3 regions of the Paenibacillus sp. FSL H7-0737 genome follow, and region 2 is predicted to be linked to each of the others. Evidence: predicted binding sites of a transcription regulator. Region 2 holds the regulator's gene; each other region holds the start of a gene.
The links. The regulator LexA, encoded in region 2, represses DNA repair genes until DNA is damaged. The targets are predictions, from matches to a motif close to CGAACATATGTTCG.
Positions count from the first base shown of each region.

Region 1: H70737_RS22250 (ImmA/IrrE family metallo-endopeptidase) is a predicted target of LexA. The motif match lies at 1,824-1,837, and genes of this name have one in related genera.
Region 3: H70737_RS10185 (YhjD family protein) is a predicted target of LexA. The motif match lies at 1,640-1,653, and genes of this name have one in related genera.

Region 1 is NZ_CP009279.1:5,076,698-5,080,943, reverse strand. It holds gene H70737_RS22260 (RNA polymerase sigma factor) at 1-97, opposite strand, end outside; gene H70737_RS22255 (hypothetical protein) at 275-607, opposite strand; gene H70737_RS30855 (hypothetical protein) at 716-889, shown strand; gene H70737_RS30850 (hypothetical protein) at 1,014-1,175, opposite strand; gene H70737_RS22250 (ImmA/IrrE family metallo-endopeptidase) at 1,252-1,794, opposite strand; gene H70737_RS30455 (YjfB family protein) at 1,935-2,111, opposite strand; gene H70737_RS30845 (hypothetical protein) at 2,261-2,407, shown strand; gene H70737_RS22245 (NucA/NucB deoxyribonuclease domain-containing protein) at 2,486-2,917, opposite strand; gene H70737_RS22240 (cytidine deaminase) at 3,025-3,441, shown strand; gene H70737_RS22235 (glycosyl hydrolase) at 3,616-4,246, shown strand, end outside.
Region 2 is NZ_CP009279.1:3,785,611-3,789,856, forward strand. It holds gene H70737_RS16380 (HAD family hydrolase) at 1-19, opposite strand, end outside; gene H70737_RS16385 (hypothetical protein) at 53-580, opposite strand; gene H70737_RS16390 (DUF896 domain-containing protein) at 630-839, opposite strand; gene H70737_RS16395 (LysM peptidoglycan-binding domain-containing protein) at 949-1,362, opposite strand; gene lexA (transcriptional repressor LexA) at 1,658-2,284, shown strand; gene H70737_RS16405 (L,D-transpeptidase) at 2,558-2,896, shown strand; gene H70737_RS16410 (hypothetical protein) at 3,046-3,426, shown strand; gene H70737_RS16415 (hypothetical protein) at 3,660-4,238, shown strand.
Region 3 is NZ_CP009279.1:2,405,609-2,409,854, forward strand. It holds gene H70737_RS10170 (xanthine phosphoribosyltransferase) at 1-338, shown strand, start outside; gene H70737_RS10175 (hypothetical protein) at 440-757, shown strand; gene H70737_RS10180 (hypothetical protein) at 875-1,093, shown strand; gene H70737_RS10185 (YhjD family protein) at 1,168-1,614, opposite strand; tRNA gene H70737_RS10190 (tRNA-Leu) at 1,802-1,885, shown strand; gene H70737_RS10195 (hypothetical protein) at 1,969-2,499, opposite strand; gene H70737_RS10200 (hypothetical protein) at 2,542-3,225, opposite strand; gene H70737_RS10205 (ABC transporter ATP-binding protein) at 3,222-4,115, opposite strand; gene H70737_RS10210 (GntR family transcriptional regulator) at 4,112-4,246, opposite strand, start outside.

The DNA of each region.
Region 1 (4,246 bases), 1.3 Mb from region 2:
TGCCTAAATGGACCAAAGCAATCCGGAACAGCATATCTGCGTAGATTTCGTAACTCTTTATCACATGATTTCCCGGCCGGGTCATGGATCGTTGCATGATTCTATGCCCCCTTTACCTATAACACCATTTAGGACGGCATTTGGTCACATTATGTTCCTGAGAAAATTTGCTAGCGTCTAGATCAAGGGTTAGAATCTAAAAAAGGTGCGATTGCCCCAGCAGCCATATCATGACTGTTGAGACAATCGCACCTTTATAATAGAAGTTCCCCCTTTAGGGGAGGGTCTCCTCACTATGTTTATATGTATAGTTTGGATCAAACCTTTTTACAAGAGCCATGCTATATTGATAAATCCGATCCTTCTCTTTTCGATAAAAGTATCTTGCGTTAGGTTCATCTGCAAAAATCACTGTTGTACTTACGACGGGAGCCTTACCAATCTGGGTATAGACTTTATAAAGATCTTCATTCTTATAATCTCTCGTAGCTACCAAATAATGAATCACTTCATTATCCATATGATTTCGGAAGGCCTGAAGCGCTAAAGAAGCGACTCCATATACAATAACGAAGGTAATAAGGATTATTTTTGTTCTTTTCTTCATTAATTCCCTCCATTTAGCTAAAATGTATATATTATAAGATAATATATTGTGACTGGTATGTCATATCTATTGTATCTTGTAATTTACACATTAGAAGGGAGGAAGAACATGATGCAACAAGAAGAAAAAATACAGGAGCTGGAGCGGCGAATTAAGATATTAGAGAATCATACTAATCCGAAGCTACCAGGTCTGAGAATCTTATGGTTTATTATTTGGGGGTTCGTGGGCATATTCCTCATTCTAACTCTTATTGGTGTGATTCAGTTTGTATCCGCATAATAGAGAGCTTACTATTACAAATAAGGCAGCAATTTAACTACCGATAGGTAACCCGCGTAGGTAAAGAATTGCCTGGGTATACTATACTTGCTGCCTTTTTATTATGAACTTACACAAATCATCTTCAGTCTTCTTTGGGTTCTTGCAATAAAATGGAGAAGGTCCCCGTTTCATGATCCACTTCAATCGACTCGATCCCAACAAAATCCGGAATTTCGGGGTGTACTGCATCTACGTTATAATCTGGATGAGTCATCAATAATTCAATTACTTTAATGGCTTCCATATCGATCCCCCTTGCGAGAAATTCCACCATAATTAATGGTCCTTCATTGCGACTACCCTTATTATCTCCGCAGTCATTATTGAATATGTGTTAATCGTTCTTCGTTTCTTCCCATCACGGCCAATAATTGCCCCTGAAAAACACGTCTTTGAATTTGATCAATCCGCTGTAAAGCCAGCTCGCTTGGCACTTGAAATTCTGCTGCAAGATAGCTGATTGCATCTTCACGTTGCTCAGGCAATGTCATGCGGGAGATCATGGAGTAGGGCATAGCTGCATAAAGAATAAATCGCTCAGATTCATCCTCCTGTGCCCGCGTAAAATGTTCTGGCATCAATATTTGATCAGTACCATGGCGGAGCAGATGACAGAGCTCATGGAGAAACTCTAGCCGCTGCAGACTGGCTGGAAGCCGGTTGTCTATAAACATGGTGTACATCCCCGCTGATGCTTCGATGCTCTTGCTTCTTACATCCAAATAATGAACCCAAATATTAAGCCGTTCTGCAATATAAGCAATCGAAATTTGCGAAGGCTGAGTAAGGTTCAGACGCTTGTATAAATCTTCTGTCCACTTCTCCAGCGCAGTCATTTGATAATAGGATTTCATGTTATTCATATCATTCACCTCATTCAGAATCAGTTATAGGATCGTATGTTCGCATAAATGAGCAAAAGAAAAGCCCGAAGGCTATGTAAAGTAAAAAACATAAGGACACATAAGAACGAGTGTTCTTGTGTGTCCTTAGCATAAAGCAATTAAACACTAATATCAAGTGTTTTTCCTAAATTCGGAGCAACGCTTTTGCCCAGCATTTCCACCATCGTTTGACTCTGGGTTTCAGCCTGATTTTTGGCAATATTCATGACTTGTATTCCTACATTTTGAGCTAAGGATGCCTGGCTCATTGCCATTGATAATGCGGCTATATCCATATTGCACCTCCTTCGTGTATATCCTGTTTATCGACAGTGCCTACCTAATTCATTAGGTGAATAGCATTTGTTTGCCAGTTCGCCCAAACGGCTTATCTCCTTTTTACATATCTTGTGCTGTAGTCATTAATCATTAGGAGGAATTAATTATGGGAATGGAACATTGTGGTTGTAACGTAGGTCCTGTAGTAAGCCCAGTAAATGTAGGTCCGGTGTGTAGTCCTTTTACTTCAACAGGAGCTATTCTGGTACTCTTCATCTTGCTGGTTATCATCACTAAAGCTTGCTTATTCTAAGCTAGCTGATGCACATTGTAGCCCCATCCGGTATTCCGGATGGGGCTATTCTTTTGAAGCACTGTTCACGTTAGCTTATTATTTGAACATAAATTCTACGCGGGTTCCATCCGCATAATCTTCTAACTGATTGCCAACCCAGCTTCCTGCACCGCGGTTATCTTTTGGGGTTATGTATTCAATGTCGGCCCCTTTGCCGCCTTCATTACACATGGCCATGGGCCATTCATCGCGGTCGTAGCCTTTTTTGGTGGGGATCCCTTTTAAGGATTCTTTGCGGTTGTCTTCAGCCTGCTCACGGTTAATCGTGCACGTCGCGGACTCCCCTTTAGCAATTGCGTCCTGAATGTGCTTAGCGGTCTCAGGATAACGATCTGATGGGAAGATCAGCTGAACAACTTCTGAATCGGATGTGGACGATGGGGCTGCCGGATCTCCGTTCTGTTCATACCAGTAACCGCCCAAAGCAAGTAACACAACAATGATGAGACTGGTGAGTAATTTCTGTATTTTCAAATCTGCTCCTCCTTTTTTGGAACTTAAAATAGTATATCTTATATCATAATGCAGTGCGATTTAATATACTTAGGAAAAATAAGAGGAGGACGGAATTGGATATGGAGTATTTGATTACGATTGAAGATCAGACGCTTATTGCCTCTGCTGAAGATATTATTACTAGACGCTATGAATGGGGAAGACACCATGTAGGGGCGGCGCTCCGTACTAAGACGGGGGAAATCTTTACAGCGGTACATGTAGAAGCTAGCATGGGACGAATTACAGTCTGTGCAGAAGCGATGGTGATTGGAAAAGCGATATCCGAAGGCTACAAGGAATTTGATACGATTGTTGCGGTAAGGCATTCTGATCCGGACAGCGAGGAAAGAGAAATTAAAGTAGTTTCTCCCTGCGGGATGTGCCGTGAGTTAATTGCTGATTACGGGAAGGATTGCAAAGTTATTGTATCCGAGGACGGCCGGTTAGCTAAATATGATATTTCTGAATTACTACCGCTGAGATATACGAGGTAAATTGGAGATATAGTCAGGAGCCGCCGGGCTCCTTTTTTTTATTGAGCCGTGAATTTATTCAGCAGTTCCTTACACTGTCCTAAATTAAATTACAACTTCATGTCCATTCGCTGAGTTCATGTCACTATTGTCCCCATACTATAACTTAAAAAAGTTAAAAGGATGTGAGAGTGGATGGAACAGCGCAATCTTCGAAATATGGTTGATTCGGCATCGAGGTTTGTGAGCGATGTTCAGTGGCAAATCGCGTATCGTAAATTGCAAATGGCTCCGGCGGATTCGGAAACGGTACCTTCTGCTCAGAAATTGTTGAATACCCTTTATTTTCTGCAAGGAAAAGGATGGATTAGTGGACAACATGATTATTTGGAGAGCGCGGATGAGTTCAATGGTAAGCTGAAAAATACTAGCGGGCAATTCGCCGCCCTTCACGGCTATGAGCTGGGGGCAATCAATAATCAGACGGCGGCACTAATAGACAATCAGCGGGATTGGGTCGTTAGCAGCGCTATTCGCTGGTATAAAGCCGGTGGAATCGTAACGATTAGCTATCACGCACAGTTGCCAGGGACTGCGCCAGCTTGGGATAACGTATCTACGAGCATAAGCAACGCTGATTTTGACAAATATATAACCCCGGGTACCTCTCAGTACAACGCACTGATCGCTGATCTGGATAAGATAGCCCTTTCTTTAAAAAAACTAAATGATGCAGGTGTTCCTGTGCTCTGGCGGCCGTATCATGAAATGAATGGCGGATGGTTCTGGTGGGGGAAGAAGATCAACTACGTGGGACTGTGGAACC
Region 2 (4,246 bases):
GTACGGCGGAAATTGGCATTACAGGTCTCCCTCTCCCATGGCTGGTTAATTTCTATTCGTGAACTACTTCAATTTGGTGAGCTTTTGCGAATGCTTCCAGTCGAGTCCCCATTGCATTGGTATCATAACGATTCATAAGTCTGGTAAAAATCCATTTCGTGCGTTTGCCTTTATGCTTAATTACAACAGCTCCACGCGAAAGGATGATTTTCTCAATATCAGAAGCTGGCAGATAACGTTCGCGGTTGAATTTTATAGTAGATAGTCTAGCATTCTCTACCTTCAAGTACGGACGTCGGAAGAACAGAAGTGCCGCTAGTAAGTAGTACAAAACGACTCCTAGCCAGTTCATAAGCATACCATTACCTTTGGCTTGGTCCACTGAACCAATCATCCAAAACATAGTACCAAGCACTAATAACACTACTGGAAATGCAATGTTACGGCCTTTAAAGGTTTCGCTGTTCTTACCAGGAGATTTAGATTTAGATGCGTAAATCGTTTCCTTCCCCTGTTTCTTTCTTTGCTTATTAATTTGCTGCGTGTTGCGTTGAACCATTCTTTCCCAAGAACGGGCCATATGCGTTCCCCCTAGTCATCCAGTAATATCTATGAAAAGGAACAGGGTGTTAATGCTTACGCCCCTTGTTACCTTGTTCATGCTCATCATTATCGACCAATTCAATCGTATTCAATTGTGCTCGGAAGTTATTGCGAATATTCCCCAAATAAATTTCACGAAGCTTGGCGCGTTCCGCCGTTTCCTCTTGATTAAGGCCTACGCTCTTCTGTTTGCGTGCCAATTCGTTAATACGCGCGACCAACTCATCAATATTCAAAACTTTCCCTCCCCTTATAAATTAATTCTAACTCTGCCATGAGAAAAAGAGCTTGTCAAGGTTTACTCCCTGCAAGCTCTTCATGTCCTCTTATTATGTTCTTAGAATATTAATATATAGGTAAAGTGAGAATATCTCCAGCATTAATCTGATTACCTTTAATGCCATTGAATTTTTTAATTCCTTCTATATATACAGCCGTTTTCATATCAGAAGGTTTATTCTCAAGAGCAATACTCCAAAGTGTATCTCCACGTTCAACCACTACGCGCTTCTCATCCTTCATTAAAGTAGTAGATCCTGCAAATACATTACCTACTACTGTAAGTCCTGATAGTACGAGCACAATGATCAATGTTAGTTTAATAACAAAATCTCTACGGAACAAACGCATCAAGCCTTCAAGCAAAAGCTCTGTAATCTCTTTAATCTGAGCTGAATAACGGGTAATAGGATTATGTCCTAAAGATTCAACCACTGGGGCTTTATCGTAGATGCTGCGGTATGTACTGTATTTTAACATGAATATCACCCTCCAAACACTTGTTCTTACTTTTGAAATTATAATAACACGAACATGTGTTTTGTTCAATACTATTTTAGAACAATTGTTCTCTTTTTTTCAGAGGTTAATATTTACCATATTCTTCATATAAAGAATCACTCTTATTGTTTAGATGAAGGAAACGCAATCAATACAAGACTACCATTTATTAACTCTTTCGAATTAATATTTATAATAGTTAGAACTTATGTTTGTGCGAACGGTAGTTCTATGTTATAATTTTCCCAAACATTACTATATGGGGTTGATTCCAATGTCAAAGATTTCAAGTCGCCAGCTGGCGATCCTGGAATTTATACGTAGCGAAGTCCGCAGCAAGGGTTATCCTCCTTCCGTCCGGGAGATTGGAGAAGCTGTTGGTCTTGCTTCCAGCTCCACAGTTCACGGTCATTTAGATCGGCTAGAGAAGAAGGGACTTATCCGTCGAGATCCAACGAAGCCTCGTGCGATAGAATTGCTTGGCCAAGAGGATTCCGAGAATGTCCATCATTTCGCGCAAACCGTCGCTCGCATTCCTGTCGTAGGTAAGGTTACCGCCGGGGTTCCTATCACTGCTACTGAGAATATTGAAGACTACTTCCCGCTTCCAACTCACTATGTTGGAGATAACAAAGTATTTATGTTATCGGTTCAAGGTGACAGTATGGTCGAAGCTGGGATTATGAATGGCGACTATGTTATTGTTCGTCAACAACAAACGGCTGATAACGGAGATATCGTTGTAGCTATGACCGAAGAAGATGAAGCAACCGTTAAGACTTTTTATAAAGAACGTGATCATATACGTCTTCAGCCGGAGAATCCGGCGTACGAGCCTCTTCGCCTTAATCGCGTGACCATTCTCGGCAGAGTTATCGGATTATTTCGAGATATCCACTAAGTATGCACTCCTACCAAGCGAAAACGGATACCGCCCTTTAAAGGACGGTATCCGTTTCTACGAGAAGTATAAGGATAGGGTATATCGTAAAAATATATACTTTCTTTTATTTTTTTAAAAGCTGTTCTGCAAATGCAGAACAGCTTTTTTATTGTTATCAAACTCCATTTATCAATTACAGAACATTTATTCTTATGGGCTAAAATGACCATTTTTAATGAATAACCGTTTAGGCATCCTCCTCATATCTTAATTAGAAAGGAGTGTTGCACAATGCCAAATTACCGGATTATAGTTGATCTGACGCAGCGTATGCTTTATCTTCTTGATAACGACATTGTGATCAGGGGCTTCCCAGTCGGAATCGGTAAAATGTTAACTCAATCACCACTCGGTGAATTCACAATCATTAACAAACAACCCGATCCAGGTGGTCCATTTGGGGTCTTTTGGATGGGTCTATCTAAGCCTCACTATGGGATACATGGAAATAATGATCCCTCATCCATAGGGCACGAAGTATCCCACGGTTGTATTCGTATGTACAATGAAGATGTGTTAGCACTAGCTGCGATTGTTCCGATTGGAACACGAGTAACGATCAGGAATTAAATCTATCTCTATAGATAAACACGCCTCACTCATGGTTCAATGGAGGAGGCGTGTTTGTATTTATGTATTTTTGATGACCTAATAGGAATTATGTGGTTATATGTCGAATAATGTTAACAGGATTTCAAATTGAAAGGAAGTGTCTCGTTTTGAACAACTCAAAAATTAGAACCCTCGTCGATTTTAAAGTCGATGCACTTGTTAAACTCTCTGGCTTATTGTTAAATAACGATCAAGCGAGTGGAAAAAAAGTAAATTTACTCACCTCATTCGGCAGTATTCAAGGGACCATCTCCCCTTCCACCTCCAATAAAGAGGATGTTTTTGACTTAAAATCTCTAATGGATGATGTCATTGTAGATGAATACATATCTTATTTAGGTGCGGAACATCCCGATAAAAATTTCAGCTATAACTTTGTAGTCCTTAATGATGTTTCTGTAAGACCCTATACTCACTATGAATCTCCGATCGAATACAAACAGCTAATTGTTTATACTGATCAAATCACAGCCTTCAATTTCTTATGATTTTGACATATTTATTTTAAAAACCTCTCATCAGCACTCCAGCAGTTGCCACAATTTTGCACTCAGCTCGCAAAATCGGCAGATCTCTGGGTGCTTTCTCTTTTTCTAATCAATAGTCGTTTCCTAAATTCCCACGATTTTCGCTCTTAACAGATACTAGTAGAGTGAATTCAGGCATATCTTTCAATAAGCAATAAATCTTGCTCTACTGAGATCATTGGAGGTGTGATTACATGCTGATTTTCTTGATGTATATGTTTGCCATTGTAGGAGGAATTTTAATTCTAAGTGCCGTTATTATAGAATTAAAAAAACTATCTACTTCTTCTGAACTTTCTAAGCTGTTAAACGCAACCTCATCTTTTAATATTATATTCACCAAAACATTCATTCCGCCCAATCAATCTCACTTGATCGCCCTTAATGAACCTTATAAAAAAATAGCAATAGGTACCAGCAATCCAAAAACAAGCAAAAAAGCAATAGCAAAGCTTTACTCGTTCGACAATATAATGGGATCAGAGATTGTTGTTAACGCACTAACCCTTTCAAAAGTATCTAAACGACAACAAAACAGCAAATCAACTGCTTCAAGTGCGGATATTAATGTGCTTAATAACGTTGACGAAGAGGCTGATGTTATCGAGGAACTTACGCTTAAAATATACATGAACAGCAATGAAATACCTGTGTATAGTATTTCCTTCTTGCCAGGCTTACTGCCCATTCAACAATCCGATAATCAGTACAAAGAAGCTTACTCCCAAGTCCAACAATTACATGCGTTCTTCAGGTCGATCGTATCCGAATAAATGCCCCC
Region 3 (4,246 bases), 1.4 Mb from region 2:
CACGTCGCAAAAAAACACTGTTAGCAGATCCGGACGCACTTTGTGAAAGAGTTCCTTCTTTTACGAAAGGTATTGTTACCGACATTATGTTGTCTCGCCAATTCATCTCTCCAGAGGATAAAATCCTCTTTATCGATGATATTATTGCTAATGGTGATGCAGCACGTGGATTGATTAAGATCATCGAGCGCTCTGGCGCTGAGCTGGTAGGTCTTGGCGTTGTAGTGGAAAAAAGCTTTCAGGCTGGAGCCCGGACGATCAAAGAACAAGGCATCCGACTGGAGTCACTCGTAAGAATTACTTCTCTTAGCGGAGGCACCATTGAATTTGGGGATTAACCCGTTTTTGAGATAAGAACAGGCCTATTTTTCAAACAACTGCTTTTCACCCTATAGATTTTCCTTTATAATAAAATCAGACATAGGGAGGAGGCGTCACAATGGGGAAAGAACCGGTGACTGAGCAATTTTTTATTGATAAATTAACCGAGGCCAAGGATCACTTCGAGCGTGCGCTGGATTGCAAACACACGGAATTCGACGATCTGTATCCCTATATGATTGAACATCCTCAGTTTTTTTGGTACAAACGCTATGTAGCTTGGTCAGAACTTCTGACAATCAAAGGTTTATGTGAGGAACTTTCCTTCCCTTGGAGGGAGAAATTCACAACAAACCAAGTGGAGTATCTGGAGCAACGTGTGATGTCCGCTAAAGTTCTTGATTTCTGGTTCGAGAAGAATGAAGCGCTGATATAAGAATGCTTTAGTAGACATGCAATTGGTCAATTACTTATACGAGACCCAGATGATTTTTCATTTGGGTCTTTTTTCTGGATGAAAATAGGATAAGCTATACAGAGGGAGGAATTCATGATGATTAGCGATGAACAATTGGATGCATACCGAATTTCCGGCGAGAAAATTCGTGTGGTGCGGGACGGCATAGAAAGTAATGATGTAAAAGGGATTGTTCTGGCTTGGGATGATTCGCAGGTGATGATACGTCGTCAGAATAGACGAGTAGTAAAGCTAGATCGGAATTATTTATTCCAACCCTTCAGCGAACCAAGGAAAGAACCTGATAATATATAGTTTCCGCAGCAAAAACAGCTCCTTACCCAAATTGGGTGGGGAGCTGTTCTGCTTACATATATGCCTCTGACGGATTAAATACTTAAAGCTAGCTGGGAGTCACTTTCTTCTCTGGAGAGTATGGAGAGCTCTGTGGACAGTCCGAGATACGCACGCATTCGCAGCATCATCTCTCTACGGAATCCTGGCCATAATATATTCATCTCACCTTGATATCCTCTACAGGAGTACAAGGCCTCGACTCCTCGTTGATCTTGGCGAACGGTTGTGATCTTCAGATCATGTGAGCTCAATTCACGCGTAACCTCTTGAAGCATTAGTGAGGTTTTCTTAGTGGCACCAGACAAGAGCTCCATATAAAGCTGAGGGGTCTTAAATAGACCACTTTTGCTGATTACACGGCAGTCACGCTCGAAAACTTTATGAATAAACGTTAGCAGCAAATAGCTTCTGACAAGGGACAGTTCTTCTTTAGTAACATCTTCATCAACAATGGATGTCTTCAACTTCGTAGTCGCCATTATAAATCACCTCATTTATATTATGCGAACTTTTGTTCTCATTATACCTTATATTCGGAATTAAAAGCAATAATTATCCATAAAATAATGATCGATAAGAAAAGCTGGAAAATATATTGACGCTTTAATCTCAGCATGGTATGATCTATCTTGTGACCGCAAGTTTGATATGTAGTCATTATGATGTGCGGTCGTGGCGGAATTGGCAGACGCGCACGGTTCAGGTCCGTGTGGTAGCAATATCGTGGAGGTTCGAGTCCTCTCGACCGCATCACAAGAAACTCCCTTGAGAAACAAGGGAGTTTCTTTTTTTGTGAATATAATTAATCGAAGGTAACTTTAGCATACTCGTATCTAGATTGATAAATATCGAATTAACCCTAATAGAGCGAAGGCGAACAAAACTGTCCCAGCACCAATGCCTGTAATTGCACTGTTTGCGACCTTAAGTTTTTTAGATATGAACAGTGATACGATAGAGATTGCAACTAGAAGTGCTGCTAAAAGGTATAAACTGAAATCGTTAAACACACTTTTTAAGCCAATAAAATGAATCCCTACTATAAAGGCAATCCAAGGAGCAACATAATCATTATACTTACATTTCATCAATATAGAGGCTCCAGCACCAGCCAACAATAATTCAATATAGACAGAAATTAGATAATTATCAAAGGAGGTCTTGTCATTTAATACGGAGGGAGCATCCCAGTTCGTCACACTTAAATAGACACCAATCAAGCAGACGAGAAGGGATACACCAGAAGCTATGCCAATATATTTTCGCCAGCTGGATCTGGGTTTTTCTTGTGCCCAACCAAACCAACTAAAACTAAACATACCGAATATAGAAGCATACATGGCGTAATCCCTCACATAATCCATACAGTACCCCCTATAAATATTAACAATATTCCAGGCAGAGTCTTATACTGTAGACTTCCGAAGCATCCAGAACGATAAGAGTGCATACAAGACCGTCAAGGGCATACTCCACAAGGCAAGTTCAAATGCGGTATGGCTAGCCAACCAATTAAATACATCTACCCACCACTGATAATATGTCATTAACAATCCAGCGACACTGTACAGAATAAACATGACTGCCGCGAAAATGAATAGGCCGCTTCTACCAAATCTACGGAAGATGCTGGATATAACAAATCCCCAATAAAACATATGCAACAAGATCATGAAATAGATCCACAGCTGCTCTAGGACGGTACCATCATTCAAGTATGGTAGGTGAAAATAATGTAGCTGCACACCCCATCCAGATGTTAATTTGGTTTCTATAATAGATAGCAGGAACAGAAGTAGTGAGAAGCCGGCACTTGTTATAACGGCCATCAAGGATGTGCCGAAGAAATAATCTATCCTCCGTAGGCTTAAGCCCAAGGCAAAGGGGAAAGTCTGTACTAAAATGATGATACCTATGACAAACATATAAATAAAGATTGAGACTAGACCGCCGGTATACATTGGTTCTTGCAGGAAAAAAGCTATGACAAGATTAACCAAAAAGCTGGACAATAATATAATCCAAGGCATAAACAACCAAAACCATTTATCCTTGTAGTGCATTTTTAATATCCCTGTCATCTGGTTCATTGCACTGCAACTCCCTTCCCTTGGGATTTTCTGTTTGTAAGATGAACAACTAACTGTTGTAAAGATATCGGGGAGATCTCCAGACCAAGCATCTCAGCACGTGATAGATCTGTTGAGTTTAAGCCAATAACAGTGGCAGAAAGTAAACCGCCAAAGGATTCACGAGAGATGATCTCTTTACCGGTGATTAAATCTTCGACCTTCGCAGCCGCACCGATAACTTTAGCAGCTCGCCCGCGAAGAGCTTCAGCATCCTCATTGATAATCAGCTTACCGTTGTCGATAACAATGACATGCTCTAATAGCTGGCTTACCTCGTCAATTAAGTGTGTAGACAAGACAACTGTTCGCGGATATTCTGAATAATCCTCAATTAGTCGATCGTAAAACAGGCTTCTTGCTACAGCATCGAGACCTAAATAAGGTTCGTCAAAAATAGTCAGCGGAGCGCGGCTCGCCAGGCCTACTACAATGCCCACCGCCGAGAGCATTCCTCTGGACAGCTTCTTTATTCTTCTTTTTAAGGGGAGATTAAAGTCCTTGATTAAGGAGTGGGCGTAGTCCCGATCAAAGTTAGGGAAGAATAACTCGGATACCTCTAGAACATCGATAATACGGTACGTATCCGGATACTTTTGGCTTTCCTTAATAAAGCAAATCTGATTGAGTACGCGGTTATTCTCATAGGGATGTTCCCCGAACACCTTTAAATCACCGCTTGTAGCAAATAACTGTGCTGTAATCATGTGCATGATCGTTGTTTTGCCCGCACCATTTCTGCCAAGCAGACCATAGATTTTGTTCTTTTCTAAAGAAAAACTAATGTCTTGGATGACGGTTACCTTTCCATACGACTTGGTCAGTCCCTTGATCTCAACGATTTCATTCATGACCGATTATCTCCCCTCTGAATCATCTTCGTTAATTGATCCAACGTAATTCCTAATTTCTCTGCTTCACGGATCATAGTTACAACATATTGCTCATAAAATTGCTCTTTTCTCTTTTCCATCAATACTGT